Regions from separate parts of the Oxobacter pfennigii genome, predicted to be linked through region 2. Evidence: riboswitches for the same ligand, from Rfam matches in the RefSeq annotation. Region 2 holds a riboswitch; the other holds the start of a gene.

Region 1 (4,430 bases), on a different contig from region 2:
AAAAGATATCTTGCAAGGTCCAATCTTACAGAAAAAACGTGTATTCCTACAGGGTCTAAAATTACAGGAATATCCTTAGCCTCTGCAATCCTGGCTGCTTTTTTAATAGCATCAATCCTTGCTTCATCAGGTGTGCCTAAATTTAAAACCAGAGAATGAGCAGCTGAAGTTATTTCATTAATCTCCTGCTCCCAGTGTGCCATTACGGGCTTTCCCCCCATATACAGGCAGGCATTGGCGACATCATTCATGGTTACAAAATTAGTTATAAAATGAACCAGGGGAGTTTTGTTTTCTCTTTCATTATAGCATTTTAAAATATCAATCAGAACCTTATTCCCCATTTAAGCCCTCAACCCTCTTCTTTCTCCCGCTAACTTATTGATAATAACAAAAATCAGAGCTGTTATAAGCATTACGGGCACTGTTACACCTAAGAAAATATCTTTATTTTTTATAATGTGATATAATACTACACCAGATGCCCAGGAAATCAACGCCGGAAGCTTAATTTCAGCTCCATCATCCTTTTTCTTTCTAAGTATGAAATAATTGGTATATACAACAGCAAACAGAGGAGCAAAGACCGAACCTATAAGATATAGAAAATTTTCATATTGTTCCATGGGGAAGAAGGCCGCCAGCATGGTTGATAAAACCGTTATTGCAATTGCCGTATTTTTCTCATTGATACCCTTGATTATCGATGAAGAGCTGACGCCTGCCGAATATGCATCCATAAAGGTTGTAGTAATGGTCGATAATAATATAACTCCTGCCGCCACAAAACCCAGCCTTGATGCGATTAAAATACCGCCTATATCCGTAGTACCTGAAGTTAGGGCAAGTGCCAGACCTATTATGTACATCCAGGTACTGCCTATAAAATAGCCTATAAAGCTGCCAGCCACAGCACCTGCCTTATTTTCTGCGAACCTGGTATAATCCGCAATAAGGGGAAGCCAGGAAAGAGGCATTACGACATTAAGCTCAATCATTGCTCCAAAGCTTAAGGGACTTTGGCCTACCGCTTCAATCAGTTCTCTGTTCTTAAATACCGAAAAACTTAAAATGATAGTCAATGCAAAGAGAAGCCCTGCTGCTATTGTATTTAAATATTTAAATCCCTGAATGCCCATGGCTATCCAAATTGCAATTAAAATACCTATGGCTGCCGCCCAGAGGATGAAATTATCTATTCCCCACAGCTTTAAAGCAACCTCATTAAATGTTCTGGCTCCTATAATTATCATAATGGTGGTCCAGCCGGTCAGCTGAATGATATTAAGAATACCGAAGAGCTTTGTTCCCAAATTACCGAAGGAAGCTTTTGTCCCTTCAATGGCCGGAATCTTTTCCTTAAAGCCTATGTAGCCGCCTAAAATCAAAATAAGCGTTCCTATAATATGCCCTATAATTATGGCTGCTACTGCGCTTTTGAATCCGGAGCCTGCAAGCAATCCTCCTGTCATTAATTCTGCCAGAGAAATTGCTGCACCGAACCAAAGGCTTACAAAGCTTATAAATGACAACTTATTATTCATCTAAAATTCCCGCCTTTCTGTATAGTTCATAAAAGTGATGCGTCGGTCCTACTCCTTTTCCCAGCTTAAATCCTTTTTCTATAGCCTTTGCCACGTAATTTTTGCCCATGGTAACGGCACTTAAAACCTCCATACCCTTTGCAAGATTTGCTGCGATGGCTGAAGATAATGTGCATCCTGTTCCATGTGTGTGTATGGTATCTATCCTTTCACCTTTTATTTCAGAAAAATTTACACTATCGTAAAATATATCCGTAGCCGGGCCGTTAAGGTGCCCTCCCTTCACAAGGACATTCTTGGGCCCCATTTTATGAAGTTCTTTTGCTGCTTGTTTCATGTCATCAATATTTGAAATTTTTCTCCCGGTTATTTCTTCTGCTTCGGGAATGTTCGGGGTTATTAAAAAGCTTAAAGGCAGCAGCTCTTCTATAAGAGTTTTTGTGGCATCTTCTGATAAAAGCTTGAACCGGCTTTTAGACACCATAACCGGGTCCAGCACTATATATGGAAGTTTTTTTATTTTTTCTAGGCTTTGTGCAACTGCTTTTATGGATTCAATCTTTGAAACCATGCCTATTTTAATCCCATGCACTTCTATATCATCAAATATGGCATCAATCTGACCTTTTATAATTTCAGGGCTTATATCCTGTATACCGAAAACTCCCATGGTGTTTTGTGCCGTAACGGCAGTAATAACACTCATGCCATATACACCATTGGCAGAAAAAGCCTTTAAATCTGCCTGTATTCCTGCTCCTCCGCAGCTGTCAGAGCCTGCAATGGTCAATGCATTAAACATAAATATTCATCTCCTAGTTTAATTTTTTTTGCTCATCCGCCATGATTTTTTTAAATACCGGCAAGCTTAATATAATTACTGCGAAAATTGCTCCCCCTACGGTGCTTAAGGAAAATGGCACAACAAAGGCAAATATGGCAGCTTCCTTTCCCATTAAAAATACAGAAACAGGATATGCCGCGATTGCTCCGATTGTTCCTGTGCCTATTACTTCACCTAAAGCTGACCAGTATATGCTTTTGAATTTCTTATAGAGCAGTCCGGCAAGGAAAGCTCCGATTATACTTCCCGGAAAGGCTAAAAGTGAACCAGTCCCTATTATATTTCTAAGAAGCGAAATTAAAAAAGCATTGACAACCGCATAAAGAGGCCCTAACAAAACTCCGGAAAACACATTTATAAAATGTTGTACAGGAAACATTTTCCCTCCCAAAAAGGGGATGTAAAAAACAGAGCCGGATAAAACTCCAAAAGCTACAAGGAGTGCACTTAAGGTAAGCTTGTAAATGTTTTTAGATTTCATTATAATTCCTCCCGTTTTTGTGCCGGGGTGCAATAAATTAAAAAAGCACAGCCCGCAGGCTGCACTAATAGATTAATATTATTAACGCTTTCCTACGCTGGTATTAACCAGATCAGGTATAAGAGTCAAGGGATATAGTCCCTTATCTCAGCCAGCATATACTGGCCCCCCTAGCACATTTTATTTTTTAGTATAATATAACATGAAAATTATCATTAAACAATAAGCCAGTAAGATTTCCATATAAAAATATAAAAATAATACGGTTTCAGCTGAAGCGCTGCCAGCATATTATTATTGTATATTTATATTTTGGCAGGGAAACCATGAGGTTTATAATTATAAGCGACTGCAAAGGAAAAAATAACGGCATTAACAAAGAGATACTGACAAAGATTTTTAAGCAAACAGTGAAATTACAGCCCCAATTCATTGTGGCCTTAGGAGATACTGTGGCGGGACACCCGGATGAAGATGTATTAATATTCCAGCTGAAACATTTAAAAAAGCTTATTTATAAATATCATCCGGATATTACCGTATACCCTGTGGCAGGAAACCATGAAATAGGCAGCCGCTCAAATGATGACAGATATGAAAAAGCCTTTTCTTCATTCTACGGTGATTTTGCACTTGACTCCTCCCTTCAAGGCTACAACAACTTAGTGTATTTTAAGGATTTTGAGCATGTAAGGCTTATTATCCTTAATACCTTTCGATTTAGAAGCGCTCATAAAATTGACGAAGCCCAGCTGAACTTTCTGGAAGCAGCAGCATCAATTGAAAAAAAATATAAACTTCTTTTTTTCCATTCTCCTGCCTTTCCCACAGGAGCTCATTACGGCAACTGCCTTGACTTGCATCCCGATTATAGAAATTTATTGTGGAGCATAGTTGATAAACATAAAATCCATGTGGTTTTTTCTGCCCATGAGCATAATTATACAAGAAGACTGATTGACAATTCCTTTTTGGATGGTAATTTTAAAAATCCTATATATCAGGTTATAACGGGAGGGGGAGGTGAAAAGCTGAGAGACAAATATATAAGCAGTCAAGGAGTGATAATTCCCCCCATAGCCAGGCACCATTTTGTTCTGGTGGATGCTGAAGGGGATGGTTTAAATGTATACGCGATGGATCTTAAGGGCACAGTTATGGATGAGTTTGTAATAAAAAAATAGCGTCCTAAGCTAAATGGAAGCTACTTGAAATGCCATACTCCGCCTATCTGTTCCACATTAAAACTTTCTCCACAAACATAGCAATTAGATACCCCATTTACGGGATAAGGGAGTGTTATGCCGCATTTATTGCATAAAAGAGGTATGTTCTTACTTGTCCTGCTTATATCATTTCCGGGATTATTTAAAGGACCTATAATCATCTCAGGCTGGTTAAGCCAAACTAAAAATGCATCAACAACGACAGGTGAAAATTGACTGCCTTTTGCTCTTATGATTTCTTCAACGGCCACAGACCAGGGTGTAGCTTTCCGGTAAACCCTATCTGAAGTAAGTGCATCTAACGCATCGGCTACAGAAATAATCTGGGCTCCTTC
Region 2 (4,430 bases):
GTTTTCAGATATGGTTTTTTCACCGGCAGTAATGACGGGAGTATAATAATCAAGGGCTTTATCCTCATCCTTGAGCATTATGTAGCTTATGGGCTTGTTTTTAATTTTCGAAGCTATGCCGTCCCAGCCGTAATAAATCCATGCAAAGTCCGCATCCTTCTCAGTGGTGGCAAAAAAATCTGTGGCCCCCGTCGTGAGAATTGTGACCTCGTTAATATCTGCATTATATTTATCCATCAGCGCTTTAAGGGTTGCTTCTTCGATAGGTGAGCCCCAGCCGGCATATTTTTTCCCTTCAAAGTCTTTAGGAGTATTTATGTTTTTTGACTTGGGTGCGGCAAAAGCCGAGGTATTGTGCTGTATTACCGCTGCAATTGACACAATGGGAAGGCCTTCAAGCCTGGCTAAGGTTACGCCTTCCTGGTATCCTATGCCAAACTGGGCATTGCCCGATGCCACAAGCTGGTCTGCAGTGTTTTGACCGGGCTGGATTATTTCCACATCCAGTCCTTCTTCTTCAAAAAAGCCTTTAGCTTTGGCTGCATATATTCCGGTATGATTGGTATTTGGTGCCCAATCCAGGGTAAATATTATTTTATCCGGAGTCTTTGTATCCTGTCCTGTCCCTCCGTCCTTATTTTGATTTGTGCTGCAGCCAGTGAGCATTGAAAGAGCTGCCGCACAAAATATGAATGCTATAATAATATATTTTTTCATTTTACATCATCTCCTTTAATATCTTTCACGCGGTTCCACGGAATAATCAATTTTTCTATAATTTCAATTATCATAAATAAGAATATGCTTGTTACCACTACAACCACTATAGATGCAAAAAGCAAATCCGTCCTGTAAGAGCTCATGGTTCTGGTCATATAAATCCCTAGCCCGGATTTGGCACCCAGCCATTCCCCGATAACCGCCCCCATTATACTGTATGTGGCTGCAATTTTAAGCCCTGAAAAAAATTGGGGGAGAGCAGATGGTAAGACCACTTCCCGGAATATCTTCAAATGGTCTGCACCCATAACTTTCATCAAATTTATCATATCCGGATCCGCAGACTGCAGCCCCTCGGTGGTGCTCACACAGATAGGAAAGAAACAAACAAGCACTACCACCATAATTTTTGGTAGAACGCCTACGCCCATCCATATAAGTATGAGGGGGGCCAGGGCAATTATGGGGATTGTCTGGGAAATAACCAGCAGGGGATAAAGAATGCTTTTGACTGTTTTCCACCTGTTCATGACAAAGGCAAGGGCCAATCCTGTAATTGTTGATAATATAAACCCTAAAATGGCTTCTGTGGAAGTTACAACAGTATGGCTTAAAATAATTTTCCTGGATTCAAAAAGAGACATACCTACTTCGTAAGGGCCAGGAAGTATGTAGCTTGGTATCTTTAAAATCCTTACCAGTGCCTCCCAAAGCATAATTATAGAAAACACCGATAAAAAGGGCAGCCTTTTTATAAAAAAACTATTTTTGAGCTTAAGTTCTGTATTTGTATATCTTTTCATCCATTGTCACACCTTCTGGCTTGTAATCTATCTTGACCACGGACAGCACCCTTGTGGCGCCTTCTCTTATACATACATTCTGTGCCTTTTTCACGATTTCTAAAAGCTCATCAAGCTCACCTTCCATAGTGGTTTCCATAGGGCCCACTATATATGGAACACCGGATTGCTGTATAAGCTTGATTACTTCGTCCACCACCCTGTAGGTATCTTCGTCCTTGACCTTCGGTATAATTTGCAGGCTTACATTTATTGCGGCCATTTCGCTCGCCTCCTTATTTGATATTTTTTCCGGCAATACACAGTTGGTAGAGGGAAAATTTGGAAATAATAAAAGCTGATGGATAACATCAGCTTAAGAGTGCTAAAACGTCCCTACGCTGGCATTATCCAGATCAGGTTATGGGTCGGAACATACGGTCCCCTCTCAGCCGGACTCATCCAGCTCCCCGATTTTATTCTTTTCCAATATATTATAGGATTGTTAAATATAAATTTCAATGGTAAATTTTATACAAAGTGTTATATACATTAGTTTATATGTCAATAATATCAAATGTAAAAATGGCTTAAAGGGCCAATCCTACATTTTGAGCGCATCTATATATACATCTATAGATGGGCTTTTTTTTTATTTCTTTATAATATAAAATAAAAAGGACAAACTAAAGATAGTTTATTTTCGGAGGTTTTTTATGGTTAATGCTGCTGTTGAAAAAAACAAGGACTATATAATTAAAATAGATAATTTAGGCTATGAAGGCGAAGGTGTAGGAAGAATAAACAATTTCACCGTATTTGTTCCCGGAGCGCTGCCGGGAGAGGAAGCCGAGATAAAAATCGTAAAGGTGAACAAAAACTTTGCTTTCGGGAAATTGAATAAAATTATAAAGCAGTCTTCTGACAGGACTGAACCCATGTGTACCTTAAAAAGATGCGGAGGCTGCCAGCTTATGCATCTTTCCTATGAAGCCCAGCTTAAATTCAAAAAGCAGAGGGTAATTGACAGCATTGAGAGAATAGCAAAGCTGAAGGATGTAATAATATACGACACCATCGGTATGGAAAACCCTTACCGGTACAGGAACAAGGCCCAGTTTCCCATAAGTGTTCAGAATGGCAAGCCTGTGGCGGGCTTTTATGCTCCCAGGTCCCATGAAATTATAGACACTCTCTCCTGCCTTATACAGGATGAAGTAAGTGACAAGGTAATGGATATAATCAAAAAATGGGCATTTTATAATGATATTTCAATTTATGACGAGGCCGCAGGAAAAGGCTTGTTAAGGCACATTATGGTCAGGAAGGCTCTCAGAACCGGTGAAGTGATGGTGGCAGTCATTATAAACGGATATGACATACCTCATAAAGACAAGCTCATTGCCATGTTAAAGGAGCAAGTAGAAAGCTTAAAAAGCGTGGTACTGAATATAAACAGGGAAGTCACCAATGTGGTATTGGGACAGGAAACAAAGGTACTTTACGGAAGTCCCACAATAACAGACTATATAGGAGATTTGAAGTTTAATATCTCTCCTCTTTCCTTCTTTCAGGTGAATCCAATCCAGACTGAAGTATTGTATTCCAAGGCATTGGAATATGCCAATCTTACGGGAGAAGAGACAGTGATAGACGCTTACTGCGGAACAGGGACCATATCACTATTCTTAGCCCGAAAAGCAAAAAAGGTATATGGGGTTGAAATTGTTGAGCCTGCTATAGAAAATGCTAAAAAGAATGCCAGGGAAAATAACATAAGCAATGTCGAATTTATCGTGGGAAAATCCGAGGAAGTAATCCCCGAATTATATAAACAGGGTATAAAAGCAGATGTTATTGTAGTCGATCCACCCAGAAAGGGTTGCGACGAAGCACTTTTAAAGACAATAGCTGCCATGGCGCCTAAAACGGTTGTCTATGTATCCTGTGATCCCGGTACTCTTGCCAGGGATTTAAAATATCTGGAGGAAAACGGGTTTAAGGTTAAGGAGATACAGCCTGTAGATATGTTCCCGGTGACCAGCCATGTGGAGACGGTTGTCTGTTTGTCCAGAAAAAATCCTGATGATAGAATTGAGATTGACCTAAGCCTTGATGAGCTTGATATTACTACTGCTGAAAGCAAGGCAACCTATGAAGAAATAAAGGATTATGTTTTAAAAAATCATAGTATGAAAGTATCAAGCCTATATATTTCACAGGTAAAAAGAAAATTGGGTTTGGAGATTGGTACAAGTTACAATCTTCCAAAGTCAGAAGATGCACGAGTGCCACAATGTCCACTTAATAAAGAGAAAGCCATAACAGAAGCTTTAAATCATTTTAGCATGATATGAGTAACAGCAAAAAGTATAAATGAAAAAATCTTGGTATATAAAGAGGATTTGAATGAGGGTAATAGCAATAGATACGGAAAAGGATTTGTCGGAGTTATATAAGCAAATTACATCGGAATTACTGGAATACTATCATTTCGCATACCTTGCTTCAAATCAATTGAAGTATAGATAAGTTTAAACTGCCAGTTCAAAAAGGGTAGCAGGTAACGGTGCCAGCAATGGATTTGCTTAGAGGGGAATGAAATGATACGCATCGATACGACCCATACTACAGTGTTAAGAATTGGTGTCGGTTGCATTGTGTGTTTGAATATGCGGGTTTGAAAGGCTATACTAATACGGAAAATATGAAAAACACAAAAGTTAATTAACCTGTCCTTTTTATTAGGGGGCAGGTTTTATTATTTTAAAAGAGAATTTCTGATTTTTTGTTAGTAAAACTCCTATGTTGAGATAAGCAAAAAAAATGCGACTTATCATAAGTAATTATTGGTTTGTCGGAATAACTGTGATATAATTCTAATTGTTGTAACAAGATATTACTTTTTTATCGTTAAAGATAGGGGTG

The links. Region 2 has a riboswitch for thiamine pyrophosphate ahead of OXPF_RS14285 (thiamine-binding protein). Riboswitches for the same ligand answer to the same signal wherever they lie in the genome.
Region 1: it holds a riboswitch for thiamine pyrophosphate, as region 2 does, so the genes downstream of both, thiW (energy coupling factor transporter S component ThiW) here and OXPF_RS14285 (thiamine-binding protein) in region 2, are expected to answer to the same signal.

The regions. Positions count from the first base shown of each region.
Region 1 covers NZ_LKET01000021.1:144,438-148,867, reverse strand. Annotated here, with positions in the region: gene thiM (hydroxyethylthiazole kinase) at 1-344, opposite strand, end outside; gene cytX (putative hydroxymethylpyrimidine transporter CytX) at 345-1,544, opposite strand; gene thiD (bifunctional hydroxymethylpyrimidine kinase/phosphomethylpyrimidine kinase) at 1,537-2,346, opposite strand; gene thiW (energy coupling factor transporter S component ThiW) at 2,360-2,869, opposite strand; TPP riboswitch at 2,942-3,051, opposite strand; gene OXPF_RS03830 (metallophosphoesterase family protein) at 3,196-4,053, shown strand; gene OXPF_RS03825 (HD-GYP domain-containing protein) at 4,074-4,430, opposite strand, start outside.
Region 2 covers NZ_LKET01000039.1:216,356-220,785, forward strand. Annotated here, with positions in the region: gene OXPF_RS14275 (ABC transporter substrate-binding protein) at 1-717, opposite strand, end outside; gene OXPF_RS14280 (ABC transporter permease) at 714-1,523, opposite strand; gene OXPF_RS14285 (thiamine-binding protein) at 1,495-1,785, opposite strand; TPP riboswitch at 1,878-1,985, opposite strand; gene rlmD (23S rRNA (uracil(1939)-C(5))-methyltransferase RlmD) at 2,219-3,859, shown strand; gene OXPF_RS23415 (hypothetical protein) at 3,912-4,034, shown strand.